One region of the Dorea sp. AGR2135 genome, then DNA from elsewhere that is predicted to be linked to it. Evidence: predicted binding sites of a transcription regulator. Region 1 holds the regulator's gene; the other holds the start of a gene.
What was found. Region 1 encodes Rex, which represses fermentation and respiration genes when NADH is low (regulators of the CRP and FNR family bind a similar motif). Its sites were predicted from a motif close to ATTGTTAANTANTTAACAAT; they were not measured.
Positions count from the first base shown of each region.

Region 1 (4,122 bases):
TTCCATTGTCTCCAATGATCGCGACATGTTCCCCTCGCTTGATTTCGAAGCTGATATTTTCAAATAAAATCTGTGGTGGAAATGCTTTGCTTAAATGCTCGACAATTAAGACATCATTACCGCTGACACAGGAAGGTTCCAGTGTTAAGTGCATATCTGTATGCAGTTCCATCGGTTTTTCAACCGGGGTCATCTTATCCAGCATCTTTTCACGGCTTTCTGCACGCTTAATGGATTTTTCACGGTTGAAGGAGCGAAGCTTTTCAATGACCGCTTCCTGATGCTTAATTTCCTGCTGCTGATTCAGATACTCTTTCATTCTGGCTTCACGGAGCATTTCCTTTTTCTTGGCGTAATCTGTATAATTGCCCATGAAAGTGGTAAGCTTGCCCAGTTCGATCTCGACAACTTTTGTTACAACCCGGTTCAGAAAATACCGGTCATGAGAGACAATCAGTACTGCACCAGGATAATTCAGAAGATAAGTTTCCAGCCATGAGATGGAATTTAAATCCAAATGGTTGGTTGGCTCGTCCAAAAGCAGAATATCCGGCTTTGTGAGGAGCAGTTTTCCGAGAGAGACACGGGTTTTCTGACCTCCGGATAAAGTCGCGACCGGTTTTGCGAATTCTTCTTCTGTAAATCCAAGTCCTTTTAAAACACCAGTAATCTCACTTTCGCAGGCGTATCCATTTTCACGTTCGAATGCTACTGTGAGCCGCTGGTATGTATTCATACGTTCTTCCAGACGTTCGCCGCTTAAATGCTTCATTTCCTGTTCAATCTCACGAATCTGCCGCTCCATGTCGAGAATATCGGCTTTTGCAGTGCGTACCTCTTGATAGATCGTATGGTCATTATTCATATCCTGATGCTGTGCCAGATATCCCATCGTCTTGCCACGTGTCAGAACAACATTGCCGCCGTCCGCCTGTATCTCACCAACGATCATCTTAAGAAGTGTTGTCTTTCCAGCACCGTTCGGTCCTACGAGAGCTGCTTTTTCGTGGTCTTCTATATGAAAGGAGCCGCCGGAGACAATTACTTCTTCTCCAAAGGCTTTTTTGATATTGTGACATGCAAGTATCATCCTATCCTCCTTGATAAAAATCCTGTGATTTTGAGAAATAAAGATGCCGCAGGGCTGCGACCGCATAATTTTGGCATCATCTTATACTATTATAACGAAAATACTACAAAAAACAACTAAAAAGTTTGACATTATACTAACGATTGCCTATAATAATGAGTAGAAATTTTTGAAGGAAGGAGGTGCGGATCATGCAAAACAGGGGAATTTCACAGGCAGTTATCCGTAGATTACCCAGATATTATAGATACCTTGGGGAGCTGATCGAGCAGGGAGTAGAACGAATCTCTTCCAATGAGCTTAGTAAAAGAATGAAAGTAACAGCTTCCCAGATTCGTCAGGATCTTAATAATTTTGGCGGATTCGGGCAACAGGGGTATGGCTATAATGTAAAATATCTGTACTCAGAAATCGGAAAAATTCTTGGATTGGAACAGGATCATAATATTATTATTATTGGTGCTGGTAATTTGGGGCGTGCACTTGCGAACTATGCATCATTTGAAAAGCGGGGATTTATCTTAAAAGGATTGTTTGATATCAATCCGGAGCTTGACGGGCAGGAAGTTCGTGGTGTTCCAATTCATATGATGGACGAGCTTCCGAAATTTGTAGATGAGAACAGTATCGATATTGCAGCATTGACGATTCCAAAGGATGAGTCAATCAAAGTCGCAAAATTTCTGGCAGATCACAATGTTCACGGAATATGGAATTTTGCACATACAGATCTGAATCTCCCGGAAAGTGTGATTGTTGAGAATGTACATTTATCCGAGAGTCTGATGAGGCTGTCATATAATATATGCCGCTACAAGGAAGAACATAATTAAGGAGATAACGTGTAAAGACAGGTTTGTTCAGATAGCATCCTGGCTTTGCACGTTTCTTTCTATCAGGAGGAATCAAAACTATGAGATATTTGCCAGATGCTAAACAGATGAAAACGGCAGATTCATTTACGATAAATGAACTTAAAATCCCGTCCCTGGAACTTATGGAACGGGCTGCCAGAGCATGTGTAGATCACATTAAAGACTGGAAAATTAATTTAAATAAAATATGTGTCCTCTGTGGTTCTGGAAATAATGGCGGGGACGGCTTTGCGATTGCCAGAATGTTTGCATGGGAAGGGTGTGACGTAACAGCAGTTCTGGTCGGAAACAGAGATCACTGTACACCAGAGACTGCCTATCAGATAGAACAGTTGAAAAATACAGGAGCACAGTTTAAGGAGCAGTTTGAGCAAGAAGCATTTGAAAGTGAACCGTATACTTTAATTATCGATGCAATTTTTGGAGTTGGACTTTGCCGGGAGGTTGGAGGCAGATATGTGCAGATTATAGAGTGTGTGAATCAGTCTGATGCAGTCCGTATGTCCGTGGATATTCCTTCCGGAATTTGCGCAACTACAGGAAATGTATTAGGAACTGCAGTGCGTGCAGACTATACTGTGACAATTCAGGAGACGAAAGTTGGTCTTGTACTTGATCCAGGAAGAAGTTATGCAGGAATCTGTGTATCCGAGGATATCGGAATTGTATCACTTCCGCTGGAAAGAGATGAGGAAACAGTTTGTACACTGGAGGGAAGTGATTATGCAGCACTTCTTCCAAAACGAAATGCGGACTCTAATAAAGGAACTTACGGAAAGCTTCTTATGATCACCGGAAGCAAAGGTATGTCAGGTGCTGCATATCTTGGCGCACTTGCAGCTTACAGGACAGGTACCGGGCTGGTGCAGATCTATACTGCTAAAGAGAATCGCGTGATCTTACAGAGTCAGATTCCGGAAGCAATCATTACAACTTATGAAAAATATGATGTCAATGAACTACATCGCTTGATTGACTGGGCAGATGTCGTAGCTATAGGTTCCGGACTTGGAACAAAGAAGACTGCAAGGAAGATTTTAAAAGAAACCATTGCATATACAAAGAAACCTTGTGTCATAGATGCAGACGGACTCAATATTTTGTCTGAACATATGGATTATCTGTGTGGTGCAGATTGTGAACATTTTATCTTTACACCGCACATGAAAGAATTTGAACGGATCAGCGGTTTGAAGATTGCTGAAGTAAAAAAAGATCGTATTGCAGCACTTCGTACATTTGTTAAAGAATATGACGTTACCTGTGTACTGAAGGATTCCAGAACAACCATTGCAAAGCCGAGAGAGCGGGTAGCGGTAAATCTATCCGGCTGTGCGGCTATGGCAAAAGCCGGATCCGGGGATGTGCTGGCAGGCATTATCGCATCGTATCTCGCACAGGGACTTTCTGAATGGGAAGCAGCGCTTCTCGGTGTTTATATTCACGGAAGAGCTGGTGAGATTATAGAGAAGGAACAAGGCGCATACAGTCTTCTCGCAAGGGAACTTGCACAAAAGGCAGGAACAGCCATGACGATACAGGAGGAAAACTAGATTATGAAACAATACAGCAGAGTATGTGAACGAGTGGATCTGGATGCAATTTTTTATAATTTCCAGATGATGAAAGCAAATATCAAAGATGGGGTACAGATGATTGCAGTTATCAAAACAGATGGATACGGACATGGTGCAGTCCAGATTGCCCGGTTACTGGAACCGGTAGACTATATCTGGGGCTACGCGGTTGCAACACTGGATGAAGCTGTCGTCTTGAGAAAAAATGAAATAAAAAAACCAATTCTTGTGCTTGGATGCATTTTCCCGGATCAGTGGGAAGCAATGATTGAAAATGAAGTCCGGATGACCACTTACACAGTAGAAATGGCGAAAGGAGTTTCGAATCTTGCGGTCAAAATGGGAAAAGATGCATATATTCATATTAAGCTGGATACCGGAATGTCAAGACTTGGGTTCCAGATTCATGAAGACAGTGTAGATGCAATTGAAGAAATTTCAAAAATGCCGGGACTTAAATTAGAAGGAATGTTCACACATTTTGCAAAAGCAGATGAAACAGACAAGGCATATACAGATGTTCAGATTGGAAAATACAACTATATGCGTGATGAACTTAAAAAGCGAGGTGTCACATTTC
Region 1 is NZ_ATVU01000001.1:229,602-233,723, forward strand. It holds gene G593_RS0101100 (ABC-F family ATP-binding cassette domain-containing protein) at 1-1,090, opposite strand, end outside; gene G593_RS0101105 (redox-sensing transcriptional repressor Rex) at 1,282-1,923, shown strand; gene G593_RS0101110 (bifunctional ADP-dependent NAD(P)H-hydrate dehydratase/NAD(P)H-hydrate epimerase) at 2,004-3,518, shown strand; gene alr (alanine racemase) at 3,522-4,122, shown strand, end outside.

Region 2 (4,122 bases), on a different contig from region 1:
TTCAGGATTGCATCGATGATACCACGAGTATCTTTGATGGAGATACGTTTTCCTGTTCCATTCCATCCTGTATTTACAAGGTAAGCCTTTGCTCCACTCTTCTCCATCTTCTTAACAAGCTCTTCTGCATATTTTGTAGGATGCAGCTCTAAGAATGCCTGTCCGAAGCAAGCTGAGAATGTAGGTGTAGGCTCTGTGATTCCACGCTCTGTTCCTGCAAGTTTTGCTGTAAATCCTGACAGGAAGTAGTACTGTGTCTGCTCTGGTGTCAGTACAGATACTGGAGGAAGCACGCCGAATGCGTCTGCTGACAGGAAGATGACGTTTTTAGCTGCAGGTGCAGAAGAAATCGGGCGTACAATGTTCTCGATATGCTGAATCGGGTAAGAAACACGAGTGTTCTCTGTTACGCTCTTATCAGCAAAATCAATCTTTCCTTCAGCGTCAAGTGTTACGTTCTCAAGAAGAGCATTGCGCTTAATTGCATTGTAGATATCCGGCTCAGACTCTTTATCAAGGTTGATAACCTTAGCGTAGCATCCACCCTCGAAGTTGAATACTCCGTTGTCATCCCAACCGTGCTCATCGTCACCAATCAGAAGACGTTTCGGGTCTGTGGAAAGTGTTGTCTTACCTGTTCCGGAAAGTCCGAAGAAGATTGCTGTGTTCTCACCATTCTTATCTGTGTTAGCTGAGCAGTGCATAGCAGCGATGCCCTTCAGTGGAAGGAAGTAATTCATCATAGAGAACAGTCCTTTTTTCATCTCTCCGCCATACCATGTGTTTACGATAACCTGCTCTTTGCTTGTGATGTTGAATAATACAGCTGTCTCTGAATTTAAGCCTAACTCTTTGTAGTTTTCAACTTTAGCTTTAGAAGCATTATATACAACGAAATCTGGCTCGAAATCTTTAAGTTCCTCCTCAGTTGGCTGAATGAACATATTTGTAACGAAATGAGCCTGCCAAGCTACTTCTACGATAAAACGAATTGCCATACGGGTATCTTTGTTAGCACCGCAGAATGCATCTACAACATAAAGCTTTTTGTTGGAGAGTTCTTTGATCGCAAGATCCTTTACAGCGTTCCATGTCTCTTCAGAAGCTGGATGATTGTCATTCTTGTACTCATCAGATGTCCACCATACTGTGTCTTTTGAATTTTCGTCCATAACGATAAATTTGTCTTTAGGAGAACGTCCTGTATAGATGCCTGTCATTACATTTACTGCACCGAGTTCACTGACCTGTCCTTTTTCGTAACCTTCAAGTTCAGGGTTTGTCTCCTCCTCAAATAATAACTCGTAGGAAGGGTTATACACGATTTCTGTAGTTCCAGTAATACCATACTTGCTTAAATTGATTTCTGCCATCTTAAACCAAACCTCTTTTCTTAAATGTAATAAGGGAAATGGTCGATAGCTGGAACATTTCCCCCATTCATATTTAATTATACATTATTAATTTCCAAAATCAATAAATTTTTAACAAATTCCTCCGGTGCAAAATTACCAATTTTTTCCTAGGAAAGTTCCAATTTTCCGGTATAAAGCTGATAATAGGTTCCTTTTTGCTGAATCAGGTCATCGTGATCACCGCGTTCGATGATCCGACCGTGATCCAGGACGATAATTGCGTTACTGTTGCGAATTGTGGACAGTCTGTGTGCGATAACAAATACGGTACGCTCCTTCATCAGATTGTCCATACCTTTCTGTACGATACTCTCGGTACGGGTATCAATACTTGATGTTGCCTCGTCCAGAATCAGTACCGGTGGATCGGCAACAGCGGCTCTTGCAATAGACAGAAGCTGTCTTTGTCCTTGGGACAATTCCTCACCGTCACCGCTTAGTAATGTATCGTAACCATTTGGCAGCATCTGGATGAACTGGTCCGCGTGAGCAAGTTTTGCAGCATGGTAGATTTCTTCGTCAGTGGCATTTAGTTTACCGTAACGGATATTGTCTTTGATCGTTCCGGTGAACAAATGTGTATCCTGAAGAACGATTCCGAGGGAACGGCGCAAGTCATCTTTTCTGATTTTTGTAATGTCGATGCCGTCATAAAGGATTTCACCGCTTTGAATGTCGTAGAAACGATTGATCAGGTTGGTGATCGTTGTCTTACCGGCGCCCGTAGATCCTACGAATGCCAGCTTCTGGCCAGGTTTGGCAAAGAGGCTGATATCATGAAGAATAATTTTGTCTTCATCGTATCCAAATGTCACATCTTTGAATCTTACATCTCCGGTCAGTTCAGTATAAGTCACAGCACCATTTTCGTCAGCAGGCTTTTTCCATGCCCACCTACCGGTACGTTCTGTGCATTCAGTAATCGTTCCATTTTCATCTTTTTTTGCATTGACCAGTGTGACAGAACCGGTATCCTGTTCCGGTTCTTCGTCAATGAGCTTAAAGATACGTTCTGCTCCTGCAAGTGCCATGACGATGGAATTGAACTGCTGTGCAACCTGCATGAATGGCTGTGTAAAGCTCTTTGTAAACTGCAGGTAAGAAGCGATGACACCGATGGTAATACCGCCCACACCAGTAACTGAAAGCAGTCCGCCGAGAACTGCAGTCAGTACGAACTGGAGGTTTCCGGTGTTTCCGATGACCGGTCCCATCATATTTGCATATTTGTTTGCATTTGCAGCGCACTCGAACAATGCGTCATTTAGTTCGTCGAACTCTTTTTCTGAAATTTCTTCGTGATTGAAGACTTTGATGACACGCTGCCCGTTCATACGCTCTTCAATAAATCCAGTCACATCTGCCAGCGCCATCTGCTGACAGATGAAATATTTTCCACTGTTTGCGCCGATAGCCTTTGTTGCAGAGATCAGAACCCCGATGATGAGTACTGCAAGAACGGTAAGAAGCGGGCTTAGCACGAGCATGGAGATAAATGTTACGACGATAGTGAAAAATGACATCAGTGCCTGTGGGATAGCCTGGCTGATCATCTGTCTTAATGTATCAGTATCGTTCGTGTAAAGGCTCATGATAGATCCGTTCGTGTTCTGGTCAAAGTAGCGGATTGGCAGTGTCTGCATGTGCTCAAACATATTGTCGCGCACTTTTTTTAACACGCCCTGTCCAATGTATACCATCATTCTTGTATAGGTAAATGTTGCAATTACTCCGATCAGGAAAATGGTTCCGAGAACCATCAGTGCCTGGTAAAGCTCGGTGTAGTTTGGACTTTTTTGCCCGATCAGCGGAATGATGAAATCATCCAGCAGATATTTCAGAGACAGAGATACCGAGATAGAAGCAACTGCACTCAGCAGGATACAGATGAACACAAGGATAAATTGATATTTGTAGCTGTCCATTACATATTTCAGAAGCCGTTTTCCGGTGGCGATTGTTGTGGCATCCATTTTTGGTTTCTTTTCAGGTCTGTTATTTTTTTTATGTTCTGTCATATCTTCATATTTCTTATTGGAATTACTCATGATCGCCACCTCCTTTTACCTGTGATTCATATACTTCCCGGTAAATTTCATTTGTCTTTAATAATTCTTCAGATGTTCCAATTCCCATGATCTGTCCACCATCCAGAACGATGATCTGGTCAGCATCTTCGATAGAAGAAACGCGCTGTGCAATGATGATCTTGGTGGTGTTCGGAATTTCCTCGCGGAATGCTTTCCGGATCAGGGCATCCGTCTTTGTATCTACTGCACTGGTAGAGTCATCCAGAATCAGGATCTTTGGTTTCTTAAGGAGCGCCCTTGCGATACACAGACGCTGCTTCTGCCCACCGGATACATTGTTACCTCCCTGGACGATTTTTGTATTGTAACCGTTCGGGAACTCCTGAACGAATCCGTCAGCCTGCGCAAGCTTACATACACGTTTGACTTCTTCATCGCTTGCAGTTTCATCACCCCAGCGGATGTTTTCATAAATGGTTCCAGAGAACAGTACATTTTTCTGAAGAACCATGGATACCTGGTCACGCAGGGATTCCAGGCTATAATCACGAACATCAATGCCACCGACTTTGACACGTCCTTTTGTGACATCGTAAAGTCTTGGGATGAGCTGGACAAGGGAAGATTTTGCACTTCCGGTTCCACCGATGATACCGATAGTCTGTCCGGACTCAATA
Region 2 is NZ_ATVU01000012.1:53,343-57,464, forward strand. It holds gene pckA (phosphoenolpyruvate carboxykinase (ATP)) at 1-1,373, opposite strand, end outside; gene G593_RS0109150 (ABC transporter ATP-binding protein) at 1,523-3,388, opposite strand; gene G593_RS0109155 (ABC transporter ATP-binding protein) at 3,456-4,122, opposite strand, start outside.
Region 2: a site for Rex is predicted at 1,473-1,492, ahead of pckA (phosphoenolpyruvate carboxykinase (ATP)). Genes of this name have one in related genera too.